Regions from separate parts of the Pseudomonas urmiensis genome, predicted to be linked through region 2. Evidence: riboswitches for the same ligand, from Rfam matches in the RefSeq annotation. Region 2 holds a riboswitch; each other region holds the start of a gene.
What was found. A riboswitch is a leader RNA that binds a small molecule or an ion and turns the genes downstream of it on or off. The one in region 2 is predicted to bind cobalamin.
Positions count from the first base shown of each region.

Region 1: another riboswitch for cobalamin. It lies ahead of HU737_RS08175 (ABC transporter substrate-binding protein); the one in region 2 lies ahead of cobW (cobalamin biosynthesis protein CobW).
Region 3: another riboswitch for cobalamin. It lies ahead of cobO (cob(I)yrinic acid a,c-diamide adenosyltransferase); the one in region 2 lies ahead of cobW (cobalamin biosynthesis protein CobW).
Region 4: another riboswitch for cobalamin. It lies ahead of HU737_RS08185 (TonB-dependent receptor); the one in region 2 lies ahead of cobW (cobalamin biosynthesis protein CobW).

Region 1 covers NZ_JABWRE020000001.1:1,843,588-1,851,055, reverse strand. The annotation lists gene HU737_RS08185 (TonB-dependent receptor) at 1-167, shown strand, start outside; gene HU737_RS08180 (acetyltransferase domain-containing protein) at 371-1,537, shown strand; cobalamin riboswitch at 1,565-1,765, shown strand; gene HU737_RS08175 (ABC transporter substrate-binding protein) at 1,893-2,906, shown strand; gene HU737_RS08170 (FecCD family ABC transporter permease) at 2,903-3,919, shown strand; gene HU737_RS08165 (ABC transporter ATP-binding protein) at 3,916-4,704, shown strand; gene HU737_RS08160 (pseudoazurin) at 4,722-5,162, shown strand; gene HU737_RS08155 (OprD family porin) at 5,159-6,505, shown strand; gene HU737_RS08150 (GNAT family N-acetyltransferase) at 6,515-7,012, opposite strand; gene dgt (dGTP triphosphohydrolase) at 7,110-7,468, opposite strand, start outside.
Region 2 covers NZ_JABWRE020000001.1:2,353,648-2,361,115, forward strand. The annotation lists gene HU737_RS10395 (magnesium chelatase ATPase subunit I) at 1-883, opposite strand, end outside; gene cobN (cobaltochelatase subunit CobN) at 876-4,646, opposite strand; gene cobW (cobalamin biosynthesis protein CobW) at 4,650-5,717, opposite strand; cobalamin riboswitch at 5,818-6,017, opposite strand; cobalamin riboswitch at 6,194-6,418, shown strand; gene HU737_RS10410 (CbtB domain-containing protein) at 6,518-6,703, shown strand; gene HU737_RS10415 (CbtA family protein) at 6,714-7,403, shown strand; gene HU737_RS10420 (cobalamin biosynthesis protein) at 7,421-7,468, shown strand, end outside.
Region 3 covers NZ_JABWRE020000001.1:3,544,335-3,551,802, forward strand. The annotation lists gene cobD (threonine-phosphate decarboxylase CobD) at 1-954, opposite strand, end outside; gene cbiB (adenosylcobinamide-phosphate synthase CbiB) at 947-1,855, opposite strand; gene bluB (5,6-dimethylbenzimidazole synthase) at 1,852-2,502, opposite strand; gene HU737_RS16000 (cobyrinic acid a,c-diamide synthase CobB) at 2,499-3,794, opposite strand; gene cobO (cob(I)yrinic acid a,c-diamide adenosyltransferase) at 3,791-4,402, opposite strand; cobalamin riboswitch at 4,525-4,731, opposite strand; gene HU737_RS16010 (hypothetical protein) at 4,884-5,462, shown strand; gene HU737_RS16015 (dicarboxylate/amino acid:cation symporter) at 5,503-6,813, opposite strand; gene HU737_RS16020 (tartrate dehydrogenase) at 6,895-7,468, opposite strand, start outside.
Region 4 covers NZ_JABWRE020000001.1:1,851,319-1,858,786, reverse strand. The annotation lists gene HU737_RS08215 (TonB-dependent siderophore receptor) at 1-1,642, shown strand, start outside; gene thpR (RNA 2',3'-cyclic phosphodiesterase) at 1,651-2,196, opposite strand; gene lpxO (lipid A hydroxylase LpxO) at 2,410-3,309, shown strand; gene HU737_RS08200 (carboxymuconolactone decarboxylase family protein) at 3,464-3,808, shown strand; gene HU737_RS08195 (GNAT family N-acetyltransferase) at 3,888-4,457, shown strand; gene HU737_RS08190 (outer membrane beta-barrel protein) at 4,546-5,292, opposite strand; cobalamin riboswitch at 5,454-5,658, shown strand; gene HU737_RS08185 (TonB-dependent receptor) at 5,772-7,468, shown strand, end outside.

The sequences.
Region 1 (7,468 bases), 510 kb from region 2:
CCGTGGTCGATGCCAATCTGGGCTGGCAGGTGCTGCCGGATGTGCGCCTGGGGCTGCAGCTGAACAACCTGCTCAACCGCGATTATGTGGTGTCGGCGTACAGTGGCGAGCAGTGGTTGCTGGGGGCGCCGCGCTCGTACTTTGCGACGGTGGATTACAGCTTTTGATCGATTGAGGCAGTGCTGACGTCATCGCGGGCAAGCCCGCTCCTACAGAGGGTGCCGTTGGCCCTGTAGGAGCAGGCTTGCCCGCGATAGCGCCTGTCGCATCTCACCAACACCAGACCCGCACAAAAATCCTATCACTCTCAAACCAAATAGTTATAAGATAACGTTTCATTTGATATCCATTCCTGCCTGCGACCCCTCCCATGACAAGCGCCAGCGCCACCCCCACCCTGCTCACCCAGCGCCTGCAAAGCATCGATGCCCTGCGCGGCCTGGTAATCGTGTTCATGCTCCTGGATCACGTGCGTGAAACCTTCTTCCTGCATCGCCAGGTCAGCGACCCCATGGCCATCGACGCCACCGACCCGTCGCTGTTCTTCAGCCGGACCTTGGCTCACCTGTGCGCGCCGGTGTTCGTCCTGCTGACCGGTCTTTCCGCCTGGCTGTATGGCGAAAAATACCAGGGCCGGGGCGATGTCTCGGCGTTCCTGTTCAAGCGTGGGCTGTTCCTGGTGGTGCTGGAGTTCACCCTGGTCAACTTCGCCTGGACCTTCCAGCTGCCACCCAGCGTGATCTACATGCAGGTGATCTGGGCCATTGGCGTGAGCATGATCGCCCTGTCGCTGCTGGTCTGGCTGCCACGCCCTGCCCTGATCGCCCTGGGCGCGGCGATCGTCGCCGGGCACAACCTGCTCGACGGCCTGCACTTCGCGCCAGGGTCGTGGATGCATGTGCCGTGGGCGATCCTGCATGACCGCGGCTGGCTGGAGTTCTCTGACAGCCTGCGCCTGCGCACCTCGTACCCGGTTCTGCCGTGGATCGGGGTAATCGCCCTCGGCTATGGCCTGGGCCCATGGTTCACCCGCGCCAGCGATGCTGGCGAGCGTCAGCACCGGTTGTTGCTGGTCGGTGCGTTGGCCCTGCTGGGCTTTCTCGTGCTGCGCATGCTCAACGGCTATGGCGAAGCGCCGTGGAGCAGCTACCCGACGCTGACGCAAACGCTGATGAGCTTCTTCAACATCACCAAGTACCCACCGTCGCTGTTGTTCCTGACCCTGACCCTGGGCGCCGGCCTGCTGCTGTTGCGTGGTTTCGAGCGCGCCGGGCAGGCACGCTGGATCAGTGTCCTGGCGGTGTTCGGCGCCGCACCGATGTTCTTCTACCTGCTGCACCTGTACGTGCTCAAGCTGCTGTACCTGGCCAGCGTGGCCCTGTTTGGCCTGAACCACGGCGATTACTTCGGCTTCGACAGCATCGGCGCGGTGTGGCTGGCAGCGCTGCTGCTGGCGGTCTCGCTGTACTTGCCAGTGCGCTGGTTCGCCCGGCTCAAGGCGCGCCGGCGCGACATCGCCTGGCTCAAGTACCTGTGAAAAGCGTTTCACCCGGCGGCCTGATGGTCTACCATGCCGCCCGCCGGTTTCCACCACGGAAATAATAGGGAATCCCCGGCCTGCCCTCATGCAGGCCAACTGGAACTGCCCCCGCAACTGTAGGTGCCGAGCCCGCTCCATCGATGCCACTGGATCCGCTGATCCGGGAAGGCTGGAGCCGGGCGCAGACGCACCAGTCAGGAGACCTGCCGGCCTACATATTCCAACCGGCGGGGTGTCCGGGATGGTCATCTCCACCCTTGCCAGGGTGTGGCCTGTTGCCTTGCGCAACGGGCTCGGCGATGCCTGTCCGTGCGTTCATTCCGTGAACTGTTCGATAGGAGATCGCCCCATCATGCTGCCTCGTTTCGCCGCCCTGCTCGCCGGCCTGAGTCTGACCGGCCTGGCCCAAGCCGCCGCCACCCACTACCCGTTGACGGTCGACAACTGTGGCGCACCGCAGACCTTTGCCCAGGCCCCCGAGCGTGCCGTGACCATCGGCCAGGCGGGCACCGAGATGCTCTACGCATTGGGCTTGGGCGAAAAATTGGCCGGCACTTCGCTGTGGTTCAACAATGTCCTGCCTGAGTACAAAGCGCAGAACGACAAGGTCGAGCGCCTGGCTGACAACGACCCAAGCTTCGAGGCCGTGGTCGGCAAGCGCCCGCAACTGGTGGCGGTACAATTCGAGTGGATGGTCGGCGCCCAGGGCGTGGTCGGCACCCGTGAGCAATTTGCCGAGCTGAACATTCCCACCTACCTGTTGCCCTCCGATTGCGAAGGCAAGGACAACCTGGTCGGCGCCGACGGCACCCGCCTGCAACCGTTCCAGATCGACAGCATCTACAAGAGCGTCAGCCAGCTGGCCGAGATCTTCGACGTGCAAGCGCGCGGCAGCGCACTGAATGCCGAACTCAAGGCGCGCCTGGACAACGCCAAGCAGCAGTTGGCCGGCAAGGACCTGTCGCACACCTCGGCGCTGTTCTGGTTCTCCAGTGCCGACCTGGATATCGACCCGTACGTCGCCGGTCGCCAAGGCGTGGCCGACTTCATGCTGCAAACCCTGGGTGTGCGCAATGTGGTCGAGTCCACCGAAGAGTGGCCCACGGTCGGCTGGGAAACCCTGGCCAAGGCCAACCCGACCTGGCTGATCATCGCGCGCATGGACCGTCGCCGCTTCCCAGCCGATGACTACCAGAAAAAACTGGAGTTCTTGCGCAACGACCCGGTCACGCAGAACATGGATGCGGTCAAGCAAGGGCGGATCGTCGTTCTCGACGCCGACGCCATGCAGGCCGGTATTCGCCTGTTCCGTGGCCTGGAAACCCTGTCTAGCGCCTTCGCCTCCGGTAAAGCCGCGCAACCATGATCCGCCTGCTGCCCTACACCGCCCTGGCCCTGGCCGCGCTGGTCGCGGCCCTGTTGGCGGGCATCGCCATCGGTGAGACGCCATTGTCGCCAAGCGTGGTCTATCAGGTGCTGGCCAACCAGTTGTGGAGCGCCGGCTACCCGGTCGACCCGATCGATGCCGGCATCATCTGGAACTATCGCCTCACCCGCACCCTGGTCGCCGCGGCGTGCGGCGCCGGGCTGGCAACCTGCGGGGTGATCCTCCAGGCATTGCTGCGCAACCCGCTGGCCGAACCCTATTTGCTGGGTCTGTCGGCCGGGGCCTCGACCGGCGCGGTGGCAGTCGGCCTGCTCGGTCTGGGCGGTGCGGCGCTGACGATGTCCGGTGGCGCCTTTATCGGCGCCCTCGCCGCCTTTGGCCTGGTCTTGCTGCTGTCGCGTGCCAGTGGCCCCACTAGCAGCAACGCCCAGGTGATTCTTGCCGGTATCGCAGGCTCGCAGCTGTTCAGCGCGCTGACGGCATTTCTCATTACCAAGTCGGCAACCGCTGAACAGGCGCGGGGCATTCTGTTCTGGCTGCTGGGCAACTTAAGCGGTGTGCGCTGGCCTTCGGTGTGGCTGGCGTTGCCAGTCGCCCTGCTGGGGCTGGCGGTGTGCTTGTGGCATCGGCGCGCCTTGGACGCGTTCACCTTCGGCGCCGACTCGGCTGCCTCGCTGGGCGTCCCGGTCCGGCGCACGCAATTGCTGCTGATCAGCTGCGCAGCACTGGTGACCGCAGTGATGGTGTCGATCGTCGGCGCCATCGGCTTTGTCGGGCTGGTCATCCCGCATGCCCTGCGCCTGCTGCTTGGCCCCGGGCATAGCCGCCTGCTGCCAGCCAGTGCCCTGGGCGGGGCGCTGTTTCTGATCAGCGCCGATATCCTTTCGCGCACGCTGATCAGCGGCCAGGTGATCCCGGTGGGCGTGGTCACGGCGCTGATTGGCGCGCCGGTGTTCGCGTTGATTCTGGTCAGCCGCAGGGGGCGCCCATGACGATAATGACAGCCTTGCAGGTGGCGCCGTTGTCCTGCCTGGGCCTCAGTTTGCGCCTGGGCGGGCGCACGGTGCTGCAAGACATCGACCTGGCAGTGATCCCTGGCGAAACCCTGGGCGTGGTCGGCCCCAACGGTTCGGGCAAGTCGACCCTGCTCAAACTTCTGGCCGGCTTGCTCAAACCCAGTAGCGGCACGGTGCAATTGCTTGGCGAGCCCCTGGCGCAGATGCCCCGGCGCCGGGTTGCACAGGGCCTGGCCCTGGTCGAGCAACAAGCCGACACCAGCGACGCCATCAGCGTCTACGATGCCGTGGCCCTCGGCCGCACGCCGTGGTTGTCGGCCCTCGCGCCGTTCTCTAAAGACGACCGCAGCATCGTCGAACAGGCCTTGCTCAACCTCGATGCGCTGCACTTGCGCGAGCGGCTCTGGCATAGCCTGTCGGGTGGTGAGCGTCAGCGCGTGCACATCGCCCGCGCCTTGGCGCAACGACCGCAGGTGCTTTTGCTCGACGAGCCGACCAACCACCTGGATATCCAGCACCAGTTGAGCCTGTTGCAACAGGTGCAGGCGCTGCAGGTAACGACCCTGGTCGCGCTGCACGATCTCAACCAGGCACTGACTTGCGACCGTCTGGCAGTGCTCGACCAGGGCCGTCTGGTCGCGCTTGGCAAGCCACTTGAGGTGCTCACCCCTGAGCGTCTGCTGAGCACCTTTGGCGTGCACGCCCACTACCTCACCGACCCTTACGACGGCGCGCGCATCCTGCGCTTTCGCGCCCCCTGAACCTGGAAGTTCTCGCTATGCTGTTGCGCCCGTTTGCCCTGCTGCTTTCTAGCGCCCTGCTCGCCCCGCAGGCCTTGGCTGAAGTCCATGAAGTGAAAATGCTCAACCGTGGCGCCGACGGCGCAATGGTCTACGAGCCGGACCATCTGCGCATCGCGCCGGGCGACAGCGTGCGCTTCTTGCCTACGCAGAACGGGCACAACGCAGCCAGCATCGCCACCCTGCTGCCCACCGGTGCCGAGCCGTTCAAGAGCAAGCTCAACCAGCCCGTCGAGCAGACCTTCAGGGTACCGGGGCTGTACGGCATCCAGTGCATTCCACACCTGGCCATGGGCATGGTCATGCTGATCCAGGTCGGCGAGCCGACCGGGCATACTCAGTCGCTGCCAGACAACCTCCCCGCCCGCGCCAAAGCCCGCCTGCAGGTGCAACTGGAGAAACTGGAGGCTGGTCAATGAGCCCTTTGCTACGCATGACCCTGGCGCTGCCCTGGCTGGGCATCAGCGCCCTGGCCGCGGCTGAGTCTGCCCAGTCGCAGTCCAACGGCTTTGTCCAAGACAGCACCTGGAGCCTGCTCAACCGCAGCGTGTTCGACCAGCGCGACTACCGTCATGGGGGCAGCAACAGCAGCGCGCGCAACGCCTACAAGCCGCGCAGCGAACGCAACGGTAAAGCCGAGGAATGGGCCTACGGCCTGATGGGCAGCGTGCAGTCCGGCTTCACCCAAGGCCTGATCGGCGTCGGCGTCGATGCCCATGCCTACCTCGGCGTGCAGCTCGACAGCGGCGGCGGCCGCGCCGGCAAAGCGCGCCTGCTGGGCGTGGACAATCAGGGCCACCCGAAGAACGAGTACAGCCGTGGCGGCGCGGCGCTCAAGCTGCGCCTGTCCAACACAGTGCTGTCCTATGGCGAGCAGCGAGTCAAGACGCCCGTTTTCAGCTCCTCGGACAGTCGCCTGCTGCCCGAGACCGCGACCGGACTGTTCCTTACCAGCAACGAGATCGACACCCTCAAGCTGGTCGCCGGGCATTTCACCGAAAGTACCGACCGCAACGCCTCCAGTCACAATCAAGGCTTCGTGGTGAATTATTCCAATGCACGCAAGGGCAACAGCTTCGACCTGGCCGGTGCGGTGTGGAACCCGAGCAGCGCAGTCAGCGCCAGTCTCTACACTTCGCGCTATGAGGACAGCTGGAACCAACACTACCTGGGCAGCACCCTCAGCCATGCCCTGGATGATCGGCGCAGCCTGAGCCTGGATCTCAACCTGTACCGCACCAGCGACACCGGCAAAGCCCTCTCCGGGCAGATTGACAACACCACCTGGAGCCTGGTCTCGCGCTACAACCACGGGCCGCACGGCTTCAGCCTCGGTTGGCAGCAGGTCGATGGCAACACCCCGTTCGACTATGTCACCCGCGGCGCGATCTTCATCAGCAACGCCGTGCAGCTGTCCGACTTCAACGCCCCCAACGAGAAGTCGTGGCAGGCGCGCTATGACCTGAACATGGGCGCCTATGGCGTGCCCGGGCTGAACCTGACCGCGCTGTATGTACGCGGCTTCGATATCGATGGCAGCCATGTCGATCAGCATGGCGGCTATGCGTACCTGGGCTATGGCAAGGGCGGCAAGCACTGGGAGCGTGATCTGGAAGCGCGCTACGTAGTGCAAAGCGGCAAGGCCAAAGGCACTGCCTTCTCGCTGCGTCACAACATGCATCGGGGCAATACCGCGCAAGCCGAGCTGGATGCCGATCAGATTCGCTTGGCGGTCGAGTTCCCTTTGACGGGTGGGTTCTGAAGCGCAGCGCTAGCTTAGCGACAACTGCATATGGGTGGTACGCCAAAGCGGATCCTGTTCGACATCGATTATCTCGAACCCCTGGCGCTCCCAGAAGCTGATCGCCCCCGGCAAGAACGGATGAGTATGCAGGTACAGCAGCTCGACCCCGGCGTTCACCGCGCATTCGCGCAACGCCTGGAACAGCGCCTGAGCCAGACCACAGCGGCGATAGTCCGGCAGGACGAACAATCTGACGATCTCAACCGTGTTCACCCCGCGATAATTGAGTTGGGCAAAGCGCTGGTCGTAAGGCAGATAGCCAATGGCTGCGACCAAGCGAGCTTGGTCACGAGCGATCAGAAAGTGGCCGTCGCCGTCCAGGTAAGTTGCGGCAAAACGCCCGAGGTCAGCAGGCAGTGGTGCTCCCGCCAGCATGGGAAAAAGCGCACGGCGGGCGCTATCGACAAAGGACACTACCTCATCGATGGCATCAGGGTTTACCGAGGTGATCGTCCAGCTATTCATTGCACTCTAGGCCGTGGGCAAAGGCGGTTTTCTACGCGATTGGCAGGGCCTTGGCAAATCACCTGATTCCAGGCGGCACCTCGGCCCTGGTTGGCGCCTACTTGAAGTAATAACCATCAAGGCTGCCCTTGCCGAAATACCGCTCGTATTCCTGCATGGCGTAAAGGTCCATCATGCCGGCGATATAGTCAGTCACCAGACGTTTGCGGTCCCCTTGGACCGAGCGCAGCTCTGGCGGCAGGAGCATGTTGTCCTTGTTGTAGCGTTCATCGGTATAGACCTCGAACAGCCTGCGAATAACCTGCTCGCCGCGCTTTTCGTAGAGTTGCACGTCCTTCTTGCGCAAGATGGCCTTGAACAGCAGTTTCTTCAGGCCCTCGGCCAGTTTACCGTGCTGCTTGTAGCCAAGTTTGCCGCCGACCAGTCCGATATCTTCACACAGGGTATTGACGATCT
Region 2 (7,468 bases):
TCGGCGGATTGGCCGCCGGCGCTTCTCGCCGACGATGGCGCAGGGCGAATTCTGCAACAGCGTCGACATCCTGCTCTTCGATAGCCTCACTGCCGCGCCAGGCAGCATGGGCACGCGCCGCGCGCAACCAGACCAGGTCAGCGCGCAGGCCATCCACTCCCGCAGCAAAACAACGCTCGGTAATCCAGGCCAAGGCTTGGTCGTCCAAGGCAATCTGCTCAAGCCGCTGGCGAGCGTTCTGGCAACGCTCGCGCAGCTGCGCCTGAGCGCTTGCCCACTGGGTGCAGAAGGCCTGCGGATCGCTGTCGAACGCCAGGCGCCGACGAATGATCTGTTGACGCGCCGCAGGCTCGGGCAGGCCATCGAGGGAAACATTCAAGCCGAAGCGGTCGAGCAATTGCGGACGCAGTTCACCCTCCTCCGGATTCATCGTGCCGATCAGCACGAAACGGGCGTCGTGCCGATGGGAGATGCCGTCGCGCTCGATACGGTTGGTGCCGCTGGCGGCAACATCCAGCAGCAGGTCCACCAGAGGATCAGGCAGCAGATTGACCTCATCGACGTACAACACGCCGCCATTGGCATGGGCCAGCACCCCTGGGGAAAACTGGGCTTTGCCCTGCCCCAGTGCGGCATCCAGATCCAAGGTGCCGACCAAGCGCTCTTCAGTCGCCCCCAGCGGCAAGGTGACGAACGGCGGGCTGTGCTCGGCATTGCCCAGCAAGTCGGCCAGGCCACGGGCCAAGGTACTTTTGGCCATGCCACGCGGGCCTTCGATCAGCACGCCGCCAATCTTGGGGTCGATCGCGGTCAGGCACAGGGCCAGTTTGAGTGGCTCGGCGCCGACTACGGCGGCCAGGGGAAATTGCACGGGTTCAGTCATTTAACGAATCTTCCTCGCCCTCGAGCAGGTGCTCTTCGAGCGCTTCGCGGTACGCGCCCGGCTCTTGCCAGAGGCCCCGTTGCTGGGCTTCGAGCAGACGCTCGGTGAGGTCGCGCAGGGCTTCTGGGTTGTGCTCACGCATGAAGTCACGGGTCGCTGGATCGAGCACATAGGCCTCGGCCAGCGACTGATAATGATGGTCGTCGATCAGGTGTGTGGTGGCGTCGAAGGCGAACAGGTTGTCCACCGTGGCGGCCAATTCGAAGGCGCCCTTGTAGCCATGGCGCTTGGCGCCGTCGATCCACTTTGGGTTCAGCGCGCGGGCACGGATCACCCGGTTCAGCTCTTCCTTGAGGGTGCGGATGCGCGGCCGATCGACCTGGCTGTGATCGCCGTGATAGCTGGCCACTGTCGAGCCGGCCAAGGTCTCGGCCGCTGCCAGCATGCCGCCCTGGAACTGGTAGTAGTCATTGGAGTCAAGCAGGTCGTGCTCGTGGTTGTCCTGGTTCTGCAACACGGCCTGGACCTGGCCCAGGCGTGTGGCGAACTGGGCGCGGGCCGGGGTGCCCTCGTCAGCGCCACCATAGGCATAGCCACCATGGTTGAGATAAACCTCGGCCAGGTCTTCGCGGCCCTGCCACAAGCGCCCGTCGATGGCATTCTGCACCCCGGCACCATAAGCACCAGGCTTGGCCCCGAACACCCGCCAACCGGCCTGTCGCGCCGCCTGTTCGGCGTCAAGGCCTTGTGTCTGCAAGGCTTCTCGCTCCGCTCGCACGCGCGCCGCCAGGGGGTTGAGGTCGGCGGGCTCATCGAGCGCTGCCACCGCCTGCACCGCGGCATCGAACAGGCGGATCAGGTTGCCGAACGCATCACGGAAGAACCCGGAGACCCGCAAGGTTACGTCCACCCGTGGCCGGTCCAGCAGGCTCAAGGGCAGGATTTCGAAATCATCGACCCGCTGACTGCCGGTGGCCCAGACCGGACGCACACCCATCAAGGCCATGGCCTGGGCAATGTCATCACCGCCGGTACGCATGGTGGCCGTGCCCCAGACCGACAGCCCCAGCTGGCGCAGGTGATCGCCGTGCTCCTGCAGGTGCCGCTCCAGAATCAGGTTGGCCGAGGCGAAGCCCAGCCGCCAGGCCGTAGTGGTGGGCAGGTTGCGCACATCCACCGTGTAGAAGTTGCGCCCGCTGGGCAGCACGTCCAGGCGCCCGCGGCTGGGCGCGCCGCTGGGGCCTGCTGGCACGAAGCGGCCTGCAAGCGCCGCGAGCAGGCCGTCAAGCTCCGCCGCGCCACAGGCGTCGAGGTTCGGCGCTACCGAGTCGACCAGCTCGCGCAGTACCTCGTTGACCCCTTGCCATTGCGCATCAGCGTCAAGCGTCAGTTGCCCCGCCAGCGCCTGCTCGATCAGCGCCAGGGCCAGATGTTCGAGCCGCTCACGGGTATCACCCTGGGTACGCCATGGGTTTTCACCGAGCGCCTGCAACAGCGGCGGCCGTGGCCCTTGCCAGGCCAGGCCAAGATCGCAGTCCAGCGGATCGAAGCCCAACGCCAGGGCTTGGGCCAAGGCGCGGATCAGGCTGGCATTGCCGCCCTTGCCATCGCCTCGGGCGACCCGCAGCAACGCCAACAGGGTATCAATGCGCAAACGCCCCTCGGGCGACTGGCCGAACACATGCAGGCCATCGCGAATCTGCGACTCCTTCAAGTCGCACAGGTAGGTGTCAAGGCGTGGCAACCAGACGGCGGCGTCATCCAGCTGGCCTTCTAGCTGCAACTCACGGTCGATGTGGTTGGCTTTGAGCAACTCGAGGATGTCCCGCTGCAGCTCACGCGCCCGGCGTGGGTCGAGCAACTGGGCTTCGTAGTATTCGTCGGCCAATTGCTCCAAATGACGCAACGGGCCATAGGTTTCGGCGCGGGTCAGCGGCGGCATCAGGTGGTCGATGATCACTGCCTGGGTCCGGCGCTTGGCCTGGGCGCCCTCACCCGGGTCATTGACGATGAATGGATAGATGTTCGGCAGCGGCCCCAGCAGCGCATCCGGCCAGCACTGCGCGGACAAGCCGACGCCCTTGCCAGGCAGCCATTCGAGGTTGCCATGCTTGCCGACATGGATCACCGCGTCGGCTGCATAGACATGGCGCAACCAGAAATGGAACGCCAGGTAGCCGTGCGGCGGGACCAGGTCGGGGTCGTGATACACCGCGCTCGGATCGACCTGATAACCACGCGCAGGCTGGATCCCGACGAAGGTCAGGCCGAAACGCAAACCCGCTACCATCAGCCGTCCGCTGCGGAACATGGGGTCTTGTTCCGGTGGCCCCCAACGTTCGAGCACCGCCTGCTGATTGGCCTCGGGCAAGCGGGCGAACGCCTGCTGGTAATCGGCCAGGCTCAAGCTCTGTGCGCAAGGGCGTTGGTCGAGGTGATCCAGGTCGTTGGTGACACCGCCCAACAGCTGATGAATCAGCGCGGTGCCCGTTTCAGGCAATTCCCCTAGCGGATAGCCCTCGGCCCGCAGCGCCTGCAAGATGTTCAGCGCAGCCCCCGGCGTATCCAGGCCTACGCCATTGCCAATGCGCCCGTCGCGGGTTGGGTAGTTGGCCAGCACCAGGGCAACGCGTTTCTGCCCATTGGGCAAGCGCGCCAGTTCAACCCAGCGCCTGGCCAGTTCGGCAACGAAGTCCATCCGCTCCGGATGGGCGCGGTAGCAGACCACATCCGCTTGGCTGCGCTCGCTGCGCCAGGCCAAGTCCTTGAAGCTGACCGGGCGGGTGATGATCCGCCCATCGAGTTCCGGCAAGGCAATGTGCATGGCCAAATCGCGCGCGCCCAGGCCCTGCTCGCTGGTTTCCCAGCCCTGCTGGTTGTCCTGGGCGCAGATGGCTTGCAACACCGGCACATCCCGGCGTAACGGCCGCAGGTTGGGCTGCTCGGGGCTGGACAAGGCGAAACCGGTGGTATTGATCACCACTTCGGCCTCGACCTCATCCATCCAGGCCTCGACCTGATCGAGGCAGCCGCGCTCTTTAAGGCTGGCGACCGCGATCGGTAGCGGATTCAGGCCCGCGGCCTGCAAGCGCTGGCAAAATACGTCAATGAAGGCGGTATTGGCCGCCTGCAAATGTGAGCGATAAAACAGCAGCGGCGCCACCGGCTGGAGCGGGTCCCAATCGGCGAACCAGTCGCTTGGCTGGGCACTGGCCTTGTGCGGGTGGTAGACCGCGGTGCGCGGCAGCGGCTGCGGCTCGTCCCAGGAGTAATTACGCCCAAGCCACAGGTTGGCCAGGCAATTGAACAGGTTCAGCGCATTGGCCTTACCGCCCTGGCGCAAATAGTGCCAAAGCCGTTCGGCGTGTGCTGCCGGCACTGTGCTCAGGTCGGTCAACTGCGGGTCGGGACGATCATCGCCGGGCACCAGGATCAGTTGCACGCCGCGACTGGCCAGCTCGACCAACTGTTCGACCCCGTAGCGCCAATAACCCACCCCACCGTGCAGCGATAGCAGAATCACCTTGGCGTGGCGCAGCACCTGGTCGACATACAGATCGACCGAGGCATGGTTCTGTACCTGCATAGGGTTGGCCAGGCGCACGCTGGGGTAGTCGCCGGGCAACTGCTCGACGGTGTCCGCCAGCAGCGCCAGGTGCGAATCACCGCTGCAGAGAATCACCAGCTCGGCCGGGGTCTGGCCGAGGTCGGCGATGCTGTCGTCCGGCACGAAGCCGCCGGGCTGGGTCCGCAGCAAGTGCATGGGTCAGGCGCCCAGGGCCTGGCGCAGGCGCGCTTCGAGCTCAGCGGCGTGCAAATCCTGGCCAATCAGCACCAGGCGGGTGATGCGCAGTTCATCGGCACGCCAGGCGCGGTCGAAGTGTTTGTCGAAACGGGTGCCGACACCTTGGATCAGCAGGCGCATCGGCTTGCCGGGGATCGCCGCGAAGCCCTTGGCGCGCAGGATGCCGAACTCGACCACCAGTTGGGTCAGGGCGTCGAGCAGCAGGCTTTCGTCAGCCTCGGGCAAGTCGATGGAGATGGAATCGAAGGCATCGTGGTCGTGATCGTCATGATCGCCGTCGTCGTGGTGCGAATCGTGGTGAGTACGACGCCCATCGATGTGCGCTTCAGACTCTGCCCCCACGCCCAACAGCACCTCAAGTGGCAGACGACCACTGCTCGCCTCGATCACTTTGACGGCCGCTGGCAACTCCTCGGCGACCTCGGCGCGAACCTTGGCCAAGCCTTCGGCGTCGATCAGGTCGGCCTTGTTCAGCACTACCAGGTCGGCGCTGGCCAACTGGTCGGCGAACAGTTCATGCAGTGGTGATTCGTGGTCCAGGTTGGGGTCGAGCTTGCGCTGGGCATCCACCTGGTCTGGGTAGGCGGCGAAGGTGCCAGCCGCGACGGCCGGGCTGTCGACCACCGTGATCACCGCGTCGACCGTGCAGGCGTTGCGGATTTCTGGCCACTGGAAGGCTTGCACCAATGGCTTGGGCAGGGCCAGACCGCTGGTTTCGATGAGAATGTGGTCAAGGTCGCCACGGCGCGCCACCAGCTCGCGCATCACCGGGAAGAACTCCTCCTGCACAGTGCAGCACAGGCAGCCGTTGGCCAGCTCGTAGACGCGGCCGCTGGCTTCTTCTTCGGTGCAGCCAATGCTGCATTGCTTGAGAATCTCGCCGTCGATGCCCAGCTCGCCGAATTCGTTGACGATAACGGCAATGCGCCGGCCTTGGGCGTTGTCGAGCATGTGCCGCAGCAAGGTAGTCTTGCCCGAGCCGAGGAAGCCGGTGACGATGGTGACGGGAAGCTTGGCCAGTGTTTTCATGTCTCGATGCCCTTGGCAGGATGGCGCGGGCATGCAGGACGAAAGCCTCAGGCCGATTGGCCAGGCTCGTTCGCCACCGGATCACCCCGCCCGGATTAAAAGTCGAAATCGCTACGAGGCAGGTCTCCTGGCTCGCACCGCTCCGGCGCCAGGCCGGTTGGATGACGCCTTCCCGCGCCGGGGCGCAGTGGCTGTGTCGATCCTGTTCAGTGCTTACAGTTGCGGGGGCAGCCGCGGCTTGTACCGCGTTCCCGTCTTAGCTGCGCCTACAGGCGCAGAACCTCGAAGCGGCAAGGCTACGCATCACGGCTATAAGCTGCAAGTAGATACGCACCTAGATCCCGTGGGAGCGGGCTTGCCCCGCGATGAGGCCAGAACAAACGACATCCAGTCGTCCTTCAATACACCAAAAAACAGCCGACTTTGCCAGCCATCGCATCGCTTACAGCTTGTAGCCTGAAGCTCAGGTGTGGTTTGCTAACGCCTTGCGTTCAGGTGCCCCCACGGGGGTGAAACGGGAAACCGGTGCGTCGTAGGCTCTTCATCCATGCCCACGACAAGGCCGGTGCTGCCCCCGCAACGGTAAGCGAGGAAGCGTCTTGACCACTGTGCCGAGTTGTCTGGCATGGGAAGGTGACGCCTCTGCTGGAGCCCTGCTCCACCTCGCAAGCCCGGAGACCGGCCTGCCTACGTAGCAATGAACACCCCGCGGTGGGCGGGCGCTGTCGCATGTCCCTGGACGAATCACGTCCGGGGCTGCCGCGCTTGCCCGTTGCCTATAACAAGCAGAGGAAAGCGTCATGCCCATCACCAGCGCCAAGCACAGTATCGCCACCCCCATCAGCCTCAGCCAGCGCGTGATCATCGCCGCCGGCGCCAGCCTGCTCGGCCTGTGCCTGATCTACTTTGCCGGTTTCTCGCACATCGAAGCGGTGCACAACGCTGCCCACGACACCCGCCACAGCGCCGCCTTTCCTTGCCACTGAGTAGCCTCGCATGATCAAGCGCATTGCCCGTACCGCCGGCTTCAGCGGCCTGCTTGCAGCCCTGTTGCTGACCCTGCTGCAAAGCGTGTGGGTCAGCCCGCTGATTCTTCAAGCGGAAACCTTCGAAACCGCAGCACCTGCCGAGCAGCATGAGCATGCCGGCGAAGCGCACGCACCTCATGAACATAGCGCCGAAGCCTGGGCGCCTGAGGATGGCTGGCAGCGCGTGCTGTCGACCACGGGCGGCAACCTGGTGGTCGCGGTCGGATTCGCGCTGATTCTGGCCGCGCTGTATAGCCTGCGCGAACCCAATCGGGTGAGCACCGGCGCATTGTGGGGCCTGGCCGGTTTCGCGGTGTTCTGCCTGGCGCCGACCCTGGGCCTGCCACCTGAGTTGCCGGGCACCGCTGCGGCCGATCTTGGCCAGCGCCAGGCCTGGTGGATTGGCACTGCCGCCGCCACTGCCACGGGCCTGGCGCTGATCGTGTTCGCCCAGCACTGGCTGCTCAAACTGGTGGGTGTGCTGCTGTTGGTGGTGCCACACGTGATCGGCGCGCCGCAGCCAGAGGTTCATCAAAGCCTCGCCCCTGAGGCGCTGGAAACCCAGTTCAAGATCGCCTCCTGGCTGACCAACGCAGCGTTCTGGGTGGCCCTGGGCCTGCTCAGCGCCTGGTTGTTCCGCCGCTCCCGCCAGGCCTGATGCCTAGCGCCACTGCCCTGCCGGTGCTGTATGCCGGCTTTGGCTGTCGCCAGGGCTGCTCGCGG
Region 3 (7,468 bases), 1.2 Mb from region 2:
CAGGCGCTGTTCGTCCGCCGCGCTGGCAGGCAGGCCGAGGCGCACCGCCGCAGGGTGCTCGAACACGCGCACGAGAATGCCGCGCTGGGCGAGAAAGTCATGCAGGCGCGCGGCCTGCTCGCCACGGATGTACTGGAACAAGTCACAACCGCCGCTTGGCGTCAGACCTGCATCATTCAACAGGCTTGCCAGGCGTTGACTGGCCTGCCGGCAACTGACGATCTGCGCGACATGAGCCTGCTCATCGGCCAGGCACGCTTGGCCGAGCACTCGGGTCGGACCGGCAACCGTCCACGGCCCCAGCAGCTCGGCCAGGCGCAGCAGCAGGCTCGGCTCAGCCATGACGAAGCCCAGGCGCACCCCGGCCAATCCGAAAAACTTGCCGAACGAACGCAGCACGATCAACCCTGCACGCTCGGCGCAGTCGACCACGCTGTGCTCTGGGGTGTTGTCCATGAACGCTTCATCGACCACCAGCCAGCCGCCACGGCGGGCCAAGCGGGCATGCCAGTCGAGCAGGCGCTCGCGCGGTACAGTGCGTCCAGTGGGGTTGTTCGGGTTAACCAGCAGCAGCACCTGCAGGCTGTCGAGCGCCTGTTCGACCTGCTCATCGTCAAGCTCCACCAGCTGGTGGCCAGCACGTTGCCAAGCGTACGGGTGCTCGGCATAGCAAGGCCCCAGCACCCCGACCCGACCTGCCGCACGCAAGTGTGGCAGCGCCTGAATCGCCGCCTGCGAGCCAGCCACCGCCAGCAGGTGCTCGGCCCCGTAGTAACGTCGCGCCGCCTGTTCCAGGCCATCTTCGGCCTCAGGCAAGCGCGCCCAGGCCTCAACGGGAATGGGCGGGATCGGGTAGGACCAAGGGGCAATGCCGCTGGACAGATCGAGCCACTGCTCGCGGGCAATCCCGTAGTGGCGTACGGCCCGTTGCAAGCGGCCTCCGTGTTCAAGCATTGAGGTAGCCTCCCAGGCAGATCACCAGCAGCCACAGCCAGACGCCGCGCTGCACCAGGCTCCAGCCACGCTCGATAGCATCGGCATCGGCCATCGGGCCTTGGCCCAGGCGCGGGCGCTCGTGCAGTTCGCCGTGGTACACCGCAGGGCCACCCAACTCGACCCCCAACGCACCAGCGCCAGCGGCCATTACCGGCCCGGCGTTGGGGCTGTCCCACAGCGGCCCCTGCTGACGCCAGCAACTGAGCGCCAGGCGGGTCTTGCCCAACAATGCATAAGTCAGGGCCACCAGGCGTGCGGGAATATAGTTGAGCACATCATCGATTTTCGCTGCCGCCCAGCCGAAGCGCTCGAAGCGCTCATTGCGATAACCCCACATGGCATCGAGGGTATTGCTCAGGCGATACAGCACCACACCGGGAGCACCAGCGACGATGAACCAGAACAACGCGGCAAATACCGCATCGCTGCCATTCTCCAGCACCGATTCGGTGGCTGCGCGGGCCACAGCGGGCTCGTCGAGCTCACGGGTCTCGCGGCTGACCAGATAACCCACGCGCTTTCTCGCCTCATCCAGATCGCCACGGCGCAAGGCTTCGGCTACTGGCAGCACGTGCTCGCCCAAACTGCGCAGGCCGAGCGCGCAGTACAGCGCCAGCACCTCGACCAGCCAGCCGAGGTAGGGCAACCAGGACAGGATCAGCGCCAGCAGGGTCAGCGGCACCACCGCCAGGAACCAGGCACTGACCCCGTGACTGCGCCAGCCCCTGCCGCCGGCATTGAGCCGCTGTTCCAGGCGCGAGGCGAAATTGCCGAAGGCCACCAACGGATGGCGGCGCTGCGGTTCACCCAGCAAAGCGTCCACGGCCACCCCGGCCACGGTCAGCAAGGCCACGCTCATCGGCGCTCTCCCCATTGGTTGTCGTAGAGCATCTCGCTTAACGGGCGTTGCTCGGCCCAGTTTTCCATGACCAGCATCGGCGCTGGGTAGAACGCCTGTACCGGGCCCAGACACAGCACCGCCACTGGCTTGGCACCGGCTGGCATGCCCAGCAGTTCGCCCAGTGCCTGCGGGTCGAACAGCGACACCCACCCCATCCCCAGGCCTTCGGCACGCGCCGCCAGCCACAGGTTCTGGATGGCGCAGGCCAGTGAGGCAAGGTCCATTTCTGGCAAGGTGCGGCGGCCGAAAATGTGCGGCTCACGGTTGTCCATCAACGCCGCGACCAGCACTTCGGCGCAGTCGTTGATGCCCTCGACCTTGAGCTTCATGAACTCATCGGAGCGCTCGCCGAGCGCCTCGGCGGTGCGCGCCCGCTCCTGTTCGACCAGGGCCTGGATGCGCCCGCGTAGTTCGCGTTGGCTGATGCGGATGAAGCGCCAAGGCTGCATCAAGCCGACGCTTGGCGCCTGGTGAGCAGCGTTGAGCAGGCGTGTAAGCAGCTCCGGGGCGATCTCTGCGCCGGTAAAGTGGCGCATGTCGCGGCGCTCACCAATGGCCCGGTAGACCGCGGCGCGCTCGGCCGCGCTGAAGGCGTGCTCGCTCATGGTCGCAGCAGCGCCGCCGCCGCGTCAGGGTTGGAGGGGAAGTAGAAGTGCACGTACGACGCCGTCAGGCGCCCCAGGCGATAGACCGCCTCGTTGCCACGCCCGCCGTTGGGGCTCAAGCCACGAGCGATGGGTTCGAGCGCAGTGGTGGTCAGGGAATGGTGATAGGTATGCCCGCGCAAGGTGCCTTCCGGCAACTCGACCGCCTGCAAGGCCAGGGCGGCGAGGCGCTTTTGCATCACCGCTTCGCCGGGCAGCAGGCCAAGCAGTGGCGCACGCTCACCAGCGACATCGGTCAGTGCATCGAGCAAGTACAGCATGCCGCCACATTCGGCCAGCAGCGGCTTGCCCTGGGCATGGTGGGCGCGGATCGCTTCCAGCATCGGCGCATTGGCCGCCAGTGCCTGATGGTGCAGCTCTGGATAGCCACCTGGCAGGTACAGGCTGTCTATCGCTGGCAACTGGCGGTCGTGCAGTGGTGAGAACAATTCAAGCTGGGCGCCCATCTCGCGCAACAGGTCGAGGTTGGCGCCATAGGTGAAGGCGAACGCCTCGTCCTGGGCCACGCCAATGCGCAGGCCGGCCAGCGAAGGCACTGCTGCGGCGCGTTGAGGGGCGTCGAACGCTACAGGCGGCGGTAACGCTGCATCGCAACTGGAGCCCAGCGCTTGGGCGGCGGCGTCCAGACGCAGGTCCAGATCGTTCAATTCGCTCGCTTGCACCAGCCCCAAGTGACGGCTGGGTAGCTCGATGCCGCGCTCACGAGACAGCCCGCCATACCAGCGCAGGCCTTCAGTAAGGCTGCCTTCGAGCAACTGGGCGTGCCGCAGGCTGCCGACTCGGTTGGCCAGCACCCCGGCAAACGGCAAGTCCGCCTGGTAACGCGCCAGCCCCAGCGCCAGCGCACCAAAGGTCTGGGCCATGGCCGTGCCGTCGATCACGGCCAGCACCGGCACACCGAAATGGCGCGCCAGGTCGGCGCTCGATGGGGTACCGTCGAACAGCCCCATGACGCCTTCGATCAGGATCAGATCAGCATCGGCCGCAGCTTCCCAGAGCAGGCGGCGACTTTCCTCGGCGCCGATCATCCACAGGTCCAGCTGGTACACCGGGGCACCACTGGCGCGTTCGAGAATCATCGGGTCGAGAAAGTCAGGCCCGCACTTGAACACCCGGACCTTACGCCCAAGGTTACGGTGCAGGCGTGCCAGGGCAGCGGTGACCGTGGTCTTGCCCTGGCCGGAAGCCGGTGCCGCGATCAGCACCGCCGGACAATGCCGGGTTTGGCTCATAGTTCCACGCCCTTCTGCGCCCGGATGCCGGCCTGGAAGGCGTGCTTGAGCATGCTCATCTCAGTGACGGTGTCAGCCAGCTCGATCATCTCCGGCTTGGCCGCACGCCCGGTGACGATGACGTGCTGCATGGGCGGACGGGCCTGGATGTCGGTCAGTACCTGATCGAGGTCGAGGTAGCCGTGCTTGAGGGCGATATTCAGCTCGTCGAGCACGACGAATTGAATCGATGGGTCTTGCAGCAATTGGCGCGAGACCGCCCAGGCGGCTTCGGCGGCGGCGATATCGCGCTGGCGGTCCTGGGTTTCCCAGGTAAAGCCCTCGCCCATCACGTGGTAGCGCACGTGCTCGGGGAAGCGGCGGAAGAACAGCTCCTCGCCGGTGCTGTTACGGCCCTTGATGAACTGCACCACGCCGCATTGCATGCCATGGCCCAAGGCCCGGGCCAGCATGCCGAAGGCCGAGCTGCTCTTGCCCTTGCCATTGCCGGTCAGCACCAGCAACAGGCCACATTCGTTGGGGGAATTGGCGATACGCTCGTCGATGATCGCCTTCTTGCGCTGCATGCGCGCCAGGTGGCGTTCGTCACGTTCGGGGGTTTCGCTCATCAGGGTTCTCCGCTGGCTGGCGACGCACGCAAGGGCGCGGCGACAGATCGATAGGCAGGCAAACGGAGAACACGCAGGCGCCGTGACCCACGCCACAGGCAACCGCGCATCACCCTCCGTGATGCCATTGGCAGTAACAGGCCGGTCTCCGGGCTCGTGAGCGAAGCGCGGGCTTCTGCGCCGCGCGCCTTCCCGGGTCATTCAACCCAGTGGCCATGCGCGACCTTGACTCACCTACCGTTGCGGGGGCAGCGCCGGAATACCACCGGCTTCCCAGTTTCACCCCGCCAGACCGCAGCCTGCAGGGCACCTGAAACACGCCGCGAAGGTTAGAGGGTTGCACCGGGAGCGTCAATGAAACAAGGCCGATTTGGCCTGGATCAATGGCCGATCCGGCAGCTTGTGCCAGACTGCCAGCAGTGATATCACATAGCCATTAACCTCAGCTGAACGCGACCAATAACGATAAGGAGAGCGCAGCATGCAAGGTCTGATCATCAACAACCCGCGCCTGGAGTTCCTGCGCCCGGCACTGGAGCGCTGGGTCGACTGCATCGACCGCTTCAATCAGGTCCAGGGCGACAATGAGGCGCCTTACTGGCATGGCGCGGCGGCCAACGTCGGCATGCTGGCTGCGGCGGCCTGGCAGGCTGAACTGGTGGCGCTGGAGCAGTACCAGAGCAAGAAGCAGCGTGATGAGGGCGAGCGTGAGGGGCGCTGTGATCTGTCCATCAGCAATGCTGAGGAGTCGATTCATTTGCGTGCCAGCCAGCGTTGGCCGCGGATTGCCCGGCTGGATTTGAACGCGGCGCTGCAGGAGGCGACGGCGCTGGCCAAGCCCATTGCCTACCCCAGTCAGCTCAAGGCCGGCGCGCTGTTCATCAGCCCGTGGAAGGCAGGACAGCATGCCAGCCCCGAGGAGCTGCAGGACCTGGTGGATGATCTGCAAAAGCACACGGCGTGTGTGCTGGCGTGGTATTTCCCGTATGCCTATCGCAAGTTGCATAACGAGCTGGGGCAGTATTTTCCGGGGGTGGCGTTGATTGTGAAGCAGGGTTGAAGAATCGGGGCTGCATTGCAGCCCCTGGCAGCGGCCCCCCTTACACCGATCGCTCAGGCAAAAGAACGGTGCCAGCAGCAGACTCCTGCTGCTTCACCGACACCTCCCCCTCCATCGCCTCGCGCAACTTGTCCTTATCCAGCGCACCTACCCACTTGGCAATCGCCAGCGTCCCGACCCCGTTGCCAATGGTATTGGTAATCGCCCGCGCCTCGGACATGAACCGGTCCACGCCCAACAGCAAGACCATCCCAGCCACCGGGATCGTGCCCAGCGAAGCCAGGGTCGCTGCGAGGATAATGAACCCCGACCCCGTCACCCCAGCCGAGCCCTTGGAGGTAAACATCAACACCGCCAGCACGATCAGCTGATCGCTGAAGCTCAGCGGCGTGTTGGTCGCCTGGGCAATGAAAATCGCCGCGATGGTGTAGTAGATCGCCTGGCCGTCGGGGTTGAAGGTCAGCCCCGAGGGAATGATCATCCCTGCCACCGGCTTGGACACTCCGGCCTTTTCCATCTTGGCGATCATCTGCGGCAGTACCGATTCAGACGAGCTGGTGCCGAGCACGGTGAACAGCTCCTCTTTGATGAAGCGCAGGAACTTCCACAAGCTGAAGCCAGCCCAGCGGCAGATCGGCCCGAGGATCACCACCACGAAGGCAAAGCAGGTCAGGTACACGCAGGCCATCAGCTTGCCCAGCGAGAACAGCGACTCGAAACCGTACTTGCCGATGGTGAAGGCAATCGCGCCGAATGCCCCGATCGGGGCCAGGCGCATGACCATGTTGACCACCACGAACATGCCGCGCATCAAGCTGTCGAGGTTGTCGACGAACAGCTGCGCCTTCGGACCGGCCTTGGCCAGGGCCACCCCAAGCAGAATGGAGAACAACAGGATCTGCAGGATATTGCCCTTGGCAAAGGCATCGACCACGGTGTCGGGGATGATCCCCAGAACAAAGTCGAGGAACGAGCTGTGCTTGGCAGCGGCGGTGTAGCTGGCGATGCTACCGCTATCCAGGCTCGCCGGGTCGATGTTCATGCCTGCGCCCGGCTGGAACACCTGTACTACCACCAGGCCGATCACCAGCGCCAGGGTCGACACCACCTCGAAGTAGATCAGCGCGCGAAAGCCCACCCGCCCCAGCTCTTTCATGTTTTCCATGCGGGCGATGCCGGTGACCACGGTGAGGAAGATCACCGGTGCCAGGAGCATCTTGATCAGTTTGATGAAGGCATCGCCAATCGGCTTGAGCGCCTCGCCGGTCTGCGGCCAGAGCACGCCGACGATGGCACCGATGATGACGGCGAGCAGGACTTGCACGTACAGCTTGCTGAGCATGCGTTTCATTATTTGGCCCTGATTGTTGTTTTTGTTCAGGAGTGCCTTGGGGCCTGGCGGTTACCGGCCCCGCAGCGCAAGTCGCGCGAATCAGCGGCGGATCAGCGCCAGCACCGCATCGGTGACCTCACGGGTAGTGGCCTTGCCGCCCAGGTCCGGGGTGTGCAGGCCGCTCTCGGTCACCGCTTCGATGGCAGACATCAATTCAGCCGCCGCCGCCGTTTCGCCCAGGTGCTCGAGCATCATCACCGCCGTCCAGAAGGTGGCGATGGGGTTGGCCACGCCTTTGCCGGTGATATCGAAGGCCGAACCGTGGATCGGCTCGAACATCGAGGGGAAATCGCGGCTTGGATTGAGGTTGGCGGTTGGCGCGATACCCAGGCTGCCGGACAGCGCGGCGGCCAGGTCGGAGAGGATGTCGGCATGCAGGTTGGTGGCCACCACCACGTCCAGTTGCTCAGGCTTGAGCACCATGGTGGTGGTCACCGCATCGACCAGCTCACGGGTGGTGCGCACGTCCGGATAATCTTGAGCGACTTCGGCGAACACCTCATCCCACAGCACCATGCCATGGCGCTGGGCATTGGATTTGGTCACCAGGGTCAGGTGCTTGGCCGGGCGGCTGCGGGCCAGCTCGAAGGCAAAACGGTGAATCCGCTCGACA
Region 4 (7,468 bases), 500 kb from region 2:
CTCCTGGGATCACTATGGCCTGCAGCTGGACGCTGGCGGTCCGTTGACCAGCGACGGCAAGGTGCGCGGGCGGATGGTGCTCGATGAAGACCAGAGCGACAGCTTCATCGATTACCAGTGGGGCAAGACCCACTCGCTGTATGGCGCCCTGGACATCGACCTGAGCGATGCCACTACCATCGGCGGCGGCATCAGCTACAGCCGCGAGCAATCCCGGCCGATGCTGCGTGGTATTCCCCGCTACGCCGACGGCAAGCCGGCCAACGTGTCGCGTTCGACCTACACCGGCGCCCGCTGGAGCCGCGCCGAGACCGACGTCACCACCTATTACCTGGACCTTGAGCACCGCTTCAACGACGACTGGACCTACAAGGCCGCGGCCATTCGCATGGACGAGACCAACACTTCGACCCACCAGCGCGTACAGACCACCGGCCAGGGCCTGAAGCCCGATGGTACTGGCATCACCTATGCCGACTGGATCACCGACTTCCACAACACCAAGATCGGCCTGGACATGAACCTGGTCGGGCACTTTGACACAGGCTCCGTGGCACACGAAGTGACCGTCGGTGGCAACTACTCCAAGCTGACCTCGGACGATGCCTACTGGCGCAACTTTGCCGCCGACCCCGATGACAGCATCTTCGACATCGACCATGGCCGCCCGGAACCCAGCCGTGACAGCTTGCTGGCAAGCAACATGGGCCGCGCCAACAAGGCCAGTTACGACATCCGCCAGAAGGGCCTGTACGGCGCCTGGCGCGTCAAGCCAGTCGAGGACCTGACCTTGGTACTGGGTACCCGCGTGAGCTGGTTCGACTACAGCTGGGACTCGATCGACTTCAATGGCCCGAACGATCCGGGCAATCGTTATCCCACCAGCCGCATGACCGAAACCGGGCAAGTCACCCCGTACGCGGGCTTTGTCTACGACCTGACTCGCGAGTGGGCCTGGTACGCCAGCTACACCGACGTGTTTATCCCGCAAACCGAACGCGCGGTCGGCAATACCCCGCTCAAGCCTGTGATCGGCAGTAACTATGAAACCGGCCTGAAGGCCGAGCTGCTCGACGGACGGATCAACACATCGATCGCGCTGTTCCGTTACGATCAGGAAAACCGCGCAGTCACCGATACCGCCTCGGGTTTTGCCTGTGACGACTGGTACTGCTCCACGGCCGCCGGCAAGGTCCGCAGCCAGGGCGTAGAAGCCGAGATCAGCGGCGAAGTGCTCAGCGGCCTGCAGTTGTTTGCCGGCTACACCTACAACACCACCAAATTCCTTGACGACCCGGACGAAGAAGGCCGCGTGTTCAGCCAGTGGACGCCCAAGCACATGCTGCGCGCCTGGGCCGACTATCAGCTACCGGTGGATGACCAGCGCTGGAGCACCGGCCTGGGCTTCACCACGCAAAGCCACACCCTCGGTTACGAACGTACCTACAGCGTGCCCGGCTACACCGTGTGGAGCGCACGCGTTGCCTATCAGCTGACCCCGGAAGTCAACCTGGCGGTCAACGCCAACAACCTGTTCGACAAGAAGTACTGGGTAGCGGGCTTCAACCAGCTCAATGGCAGCAACAACTACGGCGAGCCGCGCAACTTCATGCTGACGGTCAAGTACACGCCGCAGTTCTGAGGCCTGGGTCAGTCCAGCAAGGGCCACTGCGCCAGTGGCCAGTAGCGGCCCTTGCGTGACTCGTACAAGGTGAAGTGGCGCGCACTGAGGAAAAACTCCGGCGCGCTGGCGGCCTCTGGCAGCTGGCCGCGGAACTCCCGTGCCAAGGTCAGGTGCGGGCGGTATTCGCGCGACTCGCGGGCAATCCCCAACGCTAGCGCCGCCTGCTCCAGCGCATAGACCAGTTGGCGCAGCGCTGGGGGAGTTTGCTCAGCTTCGAGCACCAACACGCCAGGGCGCGGCCACACCTGCAACCGGTCCAGCACCAGGCGCAGCGGCGCCTGCGGACGGGCAATGCTATCGACTGCCGCACACAACGCCGGCAGCTGCGCCGCGTCGACATCCCCCAGAAACAGCAAGGTCAGGTGGAAGTTTTCTGCCGGCACCGGTTTACCGCTGCGTAAACCCAGCTCACGTCGCCATTGCGCAATTGCACGATGCTGCGCCTCGCTCAGTGACAGGGCGAAAAACAGACGTTTGAAAGGGCTGCCAGTGGGGCGTGCTTCCTTGGCCATGGGCATTCCTGATGGGTGAAGGCGAACCTGAGTGTACCGCTTCCCTAGTCTATAAATCGGCAAAAAACCAGTTGAAACGTTTGCGCAATCGGTAGGCCATTGAACCAAAGTCACCCCGATTGGATGTAACAAGAGGTACAAAGTCCTACGACGATTGTTTATGCTGGCGCGCTTACGCCATGGCGCATGGCCATTTTCGACAAGTATCCGTTCATGAAAATTGCACTCGTACTGATCTTCGTTCTCTCGATCGCCTATGTTCACCTACGCGGTCGGGTACGACACAAGTTGACTCGCCAACTGGGCGATCACTCAAGTTTCCTGGCTCCGGTCAACAGCTTCCTGTACCTGTTCTCCAAGCACCCGGCCAAGCCTTACCTGCCGGTGGAGTCTTTCCCCGAGCTGCAACCGCTCAAGGACCATTGGCAGGAAATCCGCGAGGAAGCCCAGCAGTTGCTGCACGTGGGCGAGATCAAGAAGTCCGATAACTATGACGATGTCGGTTTCAACTCGTTCTTCAAGACCGGTTGGAAGCGCTTCTACCTGAAGTGGTATGGCGAGAGCCACCCCTCGGCTATGAACCTGTGCCCACGGACCACCGAGCTGCTGCAGGGTATCGGCACGGTTAAAGCGGCGATGTTCGCCACCCTGCCGCCCGGCGCCAAGCTGGTGCGCCACCGCGACCCGTATGCCGGCTCGTACCGCTACCACCTAGGCCTGGACACGCCGAACGACGATGGCTGCTACATCGACGTGGACGGCGAGAAGTATTCCTGGCGCGATGGCGAGGCAGTAGTGTTCGACGAGACCTACATCCATTACGCCGCCAACACCACCGAGCACAACCGGATCATCCTGTTCTGCGACGTCGAGCGGCCGCTCAAGTACCGTTGGGCGACCGCGTTCAATCGCTGGTTCAGCCGCAATGTCATGGCCGCTGCTGCGGCGCCCAACAATGCCAATGACAAGACTGGCGGCATCAACCGCCTGTTCACCCGCATCTACAAGATCCGTGAACGCGGCAAGGCGCTGAAAAAGCGTAATCGCATGCGCTACTACCTGGAGAAATGGGCAGTGGTGGCAGCATTGCTGTTGCTGTTCATCTACATCTGAACCCCTGCTGGGCAACGTGGGAGCCAACTCAGACGCTCCCACGGTGTCGACAGGTTCGTAAGTCGTAGTTTTTTCCGACCATCTTCCCCCCTCCTCGCCGCGCACATTCGACTAGCCTGAAAGCTCCTGCCGTAAACCCCACAAGGTGAAGACAATGAGCATGATGGACTGGGACGCCTACCGTAAGCAGCTGATGGCCGGCATCGGCGATCTCAAGCAACTGTCGCCCGATACCGTGGCCGGCTACATGACCGCCAGCGGCGCCGGGGCCAAGACCAACCACCTGGACGCCAAGACCCGCGAACTGATCTCCCTGGCCGTGGCCGTGACGACCCGCTGCGACGGCTGTATCGCGGTGCATTCGCAACAGGCCGTCAAGCACGGCGCCAGCCGCGAGGAGATCGCCGAGGCGCTGGGCGTGGCGGTGGCGATGAACGCAGGGGCGGCGCTGGTCTACTCGGCGCGCGCGCTGGATGCGGTGGGCAAGACCAGCGAGTAAACCCCAGCCAGCGTCGCCGCCCTTGCGCGGCGACGCTGCGCCCACCAGACTTGGCGGCCAAGCCTGCGCAGGAACCGCCATGATTCACATCCGCCCCATGACCCCGGAAGACTTCGAACGCTTCTGGCCGACTTTCCAGAGCATCGTCCAAGCCCGCGAGACCTATGCCTACGACCCGCAGCTGAATGCCGAACAGGCACGCCAGTTGTGGCTGGAGCTGCCCCTGCGCACGTTGGTGGCAGAACAGGACGGTGAGTTGCTCGGGTCGTACTTTCTCAAGGCCAACGCCGCTGGCCCCGGCGCGCACGTGGGCAATTGCGGCTACATGGTCTGCCCGGCAGCACGCGGGCGCGGGGTGGCCAAGCTGATGTGCGAGCACTCGCAGAAGTTGGCGCGCCAAGAAGGTTTTCTCGCCCTGCAGTTCAACTCGGTGGTGGCCACTAACGAGGTGGCCGTGGCGCTCTGGCACACGCTGGGGTTCGAAACGGTCGGGCGCCTGCCCAAGGCCTATCGGCATGCCCGGCTGGGGTTGGTGGATTGTTTGGTGATGTACAAATGGCTGGCCGACGAGCCGGTGGTGGAGAAGCCTGCGCTGTTGATCGGGCGCAAGAATATCGAGGCGCGGGTGTCCCGGCGGCGCGGACGCTAACAGCAGCATTTTGCGCTGTCTGTACCGGCCTCTTCGCGGGCAAGCCCGCGAAGGGGCCGGTGCAGGCAACAGCTACCTGACGCCTAACTCAGAACGCCAGACCTACCTTGACACCAAACTCATCGCGCTTGAGCTTGGTGTTATCGGCTACCGGCGAATCCTCATCGAGCTTGTACTCGGTGCGGGTGTAGTAAACCCCGGCATAGATCGGCATGCCGCCTTGCTGGTTCATCAGCAGGCTGACCTCGGCATACGGATTGGTGCGGTCCTTCATGTCGACGGTGTCGCTGCCAAAATCATCCACCTTGAGCTTGGCGCGGCCATCGATCGTGTGCCGTGCGCCCACTTCAACGCGCAGGGTCGCGGCATCGAACTGATGGTTGTAGCCCAGCGCAGCCTTGGCGAACGGCGACTTGTAGGTCAGCTCGGTGTCCAGGTCGTTGAGCTCAGGCTCAAAGCGCGACCAGTCATAGCCACCGCCGACGGTGATGTCGACGAAGTTGCGCGCATCCAGCGCGGCGCGCCAACCCAGGTCGAGGTCGATCTGGGCTTCCTTGAGCTTGTTGTCGTTCTTCTTGCCATATTTGGCCTCGGCGCCAACCTGATAGATCAAGCCGGATTCAGCGGTCATCTTGTTGCCGAAGTTGGCGAATACACCGCCCTGGCCCAGGTGATCGGTCTCGGACTGCGAGCCGCCCTCATACTTGAACTTGTCGTAGCTACCCAGCACACCGAAGGTGAACAGTGGATCGGTGCTTGGCGCGGCAGAGGCCGCCAGGGGAGCGCCCAACAGGGCAAGCAGGCAAGAGTGACGCAGCAGATTACGGGTGGACATTCGCGGAAGTCTCCATGACGTGAATGTTGATGGGAATCGCTCGCTTCGAGGCACGCTGAATGTGAAAAGTTCGAAAAAAAATCAGTAAAAACTCATAAACCTGCGTCCCATCACAGAAATTTCCTACTGCGCTGCGTTGACGCCCCCTGCATTCGGTGGTCAGATGCGCGCCAGTTTCAGGTGTCCTGCGCCGCCGTGCGCAGGGTGAAACGGGAAGCCGGTGCGTCGTGTTCACGACAAGTCCGGCGCTGCCCCCGCAACGGTAAGCGAGCGAAATCTTCGACAGACCACTGTGCGCATGCATGGGAAGGTGAAGGTTTCTTGATCCTCGCAAGCCCGGAGACCGGCCTGAAGCTTCAGTTGGCAAACCCGCGGTGGGCGGGCGCAGGCCGGTTTGCGCGTGCGCGCCTGCGCCCGTGCGTGCTCGTCTTTGCGTTGTTTCCACCGGGAACCATTTCTTCCTGCAGCAGTGGAACGACATGTCCCGTACAAGCAAGCTTCACACCCTGGCGGCCTGCCTGGCCGTTTCCCTTCCGGCCCTGGCCGATGAACCTCAACGCGCAGTGCTGGCCCTGCCTTCGACAGCGATCACCGACGTGCGCGACGAACCGCGCGTCGACCTGGCCACGCCGACCCAAGCAGGCTCACGCCTGGGCCTGAGCGCCCTGGAAACCCCGGCCAGCACCAGCAGCATCAGCGCCGAACAGATCCAGCAACGCAGCAACCTCACCGTGCAAGACGCCGTCAGCCGTTCGCCCGGCATCACCTTCATCGGCAACCCAGGCGATGGCGGCACCGCGCTCTCGGCACGCGGCTTTACCGGCCACGGCTCGGTAATGACCCTGTTCGACGGTGCCCGGCTGTATACCGGCGCAGGCACCCAGACCTTCCCGGTCGATCCGTGGATGGTCGAGCGTATCGACGTGATTCGTGGCCCTGCCTCGGTGCTCTACGGTGAAGGCGCCACCGGTGCGGTGGTCAACGTGATGCCGAAAAAACCCTTCGCAGGCGAGATCCGCAATCACCTGCGCCTGGGCTATGGCTCCTGGGACCGCTCCCAGCTTGGCCTGGACAGCGGCGGCAGCCTCAGCGAGCGCTTGAGCTACCGGATGACCCTGAACAAACAACAGGGCAACGGTTACGTCGACCGCGGCGACTCGCGCAACCTGGCCCTGAGCGCCGCGCTGCGCTTCGATGCCACGGACGATTTGAGCTTCACCCTCGCCCACGAGCGCGGCGATGCCGAGCCGATGAACTACTTCGGCACGCCATTGATCGACGGTCATTACCGCGACAGCCTGCGCAAGAAAAACTACAACGTGCGCAACGACGTGCTGCGCTACCACGATGAGTGGACCCGCCTGAACACCGAGTGGACCCTCAGCGACAACGTCAGCGCCAGCAACCAGCTGTACTACATCAAGAGCCGTCGACACTGGCGCAATGCCGAGAACTACAACTGGGACGCAGCCCAAGGCCAGCTGCTGCGCAATGGTTTTCTTGAGATCAAGCACAACCAGGAGCAGATCGGCGATCGCCAAAGCTTCACCTTCGACCACTCGCTGTTCGGCCTGGCCAGCAAGACCGTGGTCGGCGCCGAGTACAACAAGATCCGCTTCAAGCTCACCAACAACGCCCCCTACAACGACATCGGCGGCGACTACATCGACCCGTGGGACCCAGCGCCCGGCTGGTTCGACAGCCAAAGCGCGCTGCGCCCGCGCACCCGAAGCACCACCCACACCTTCGCCCTGTTCGCCGAGAACCGCACCCAACTGACCGAGCGCCTGTCGTTGGTCACCGGGATTCGCCGCGACCAGAACCACATCGACCGCGACAACCTGCTCGATGGCAGCCGCAGCGACCGCAGCCTCAATGGCGGCAACTGGCGCGCAGGCTTGGTGTTCGCCGTCACCGACGACCTGTCGCTGTATGGCCAGTACTCCACCAGCGAGGACGGCGTGAACAACCTGGTCAGCCTCAGCCCGACGCAGATGGACTACGACCTGACCAAGTCCAAGCAAACCGAGCTGGGCCTCAAGCAGCGCTTCTGGGACGGCCGCGGTGAGTGGACCTTGGCGGCGTATCACATCGTCAAGAAGAAACTGTTGGTCGACAACCCGATCACCCACCAGCCACAACAGGCTGGCCAGCAAAGTTCGAACGGCCTGGAAGC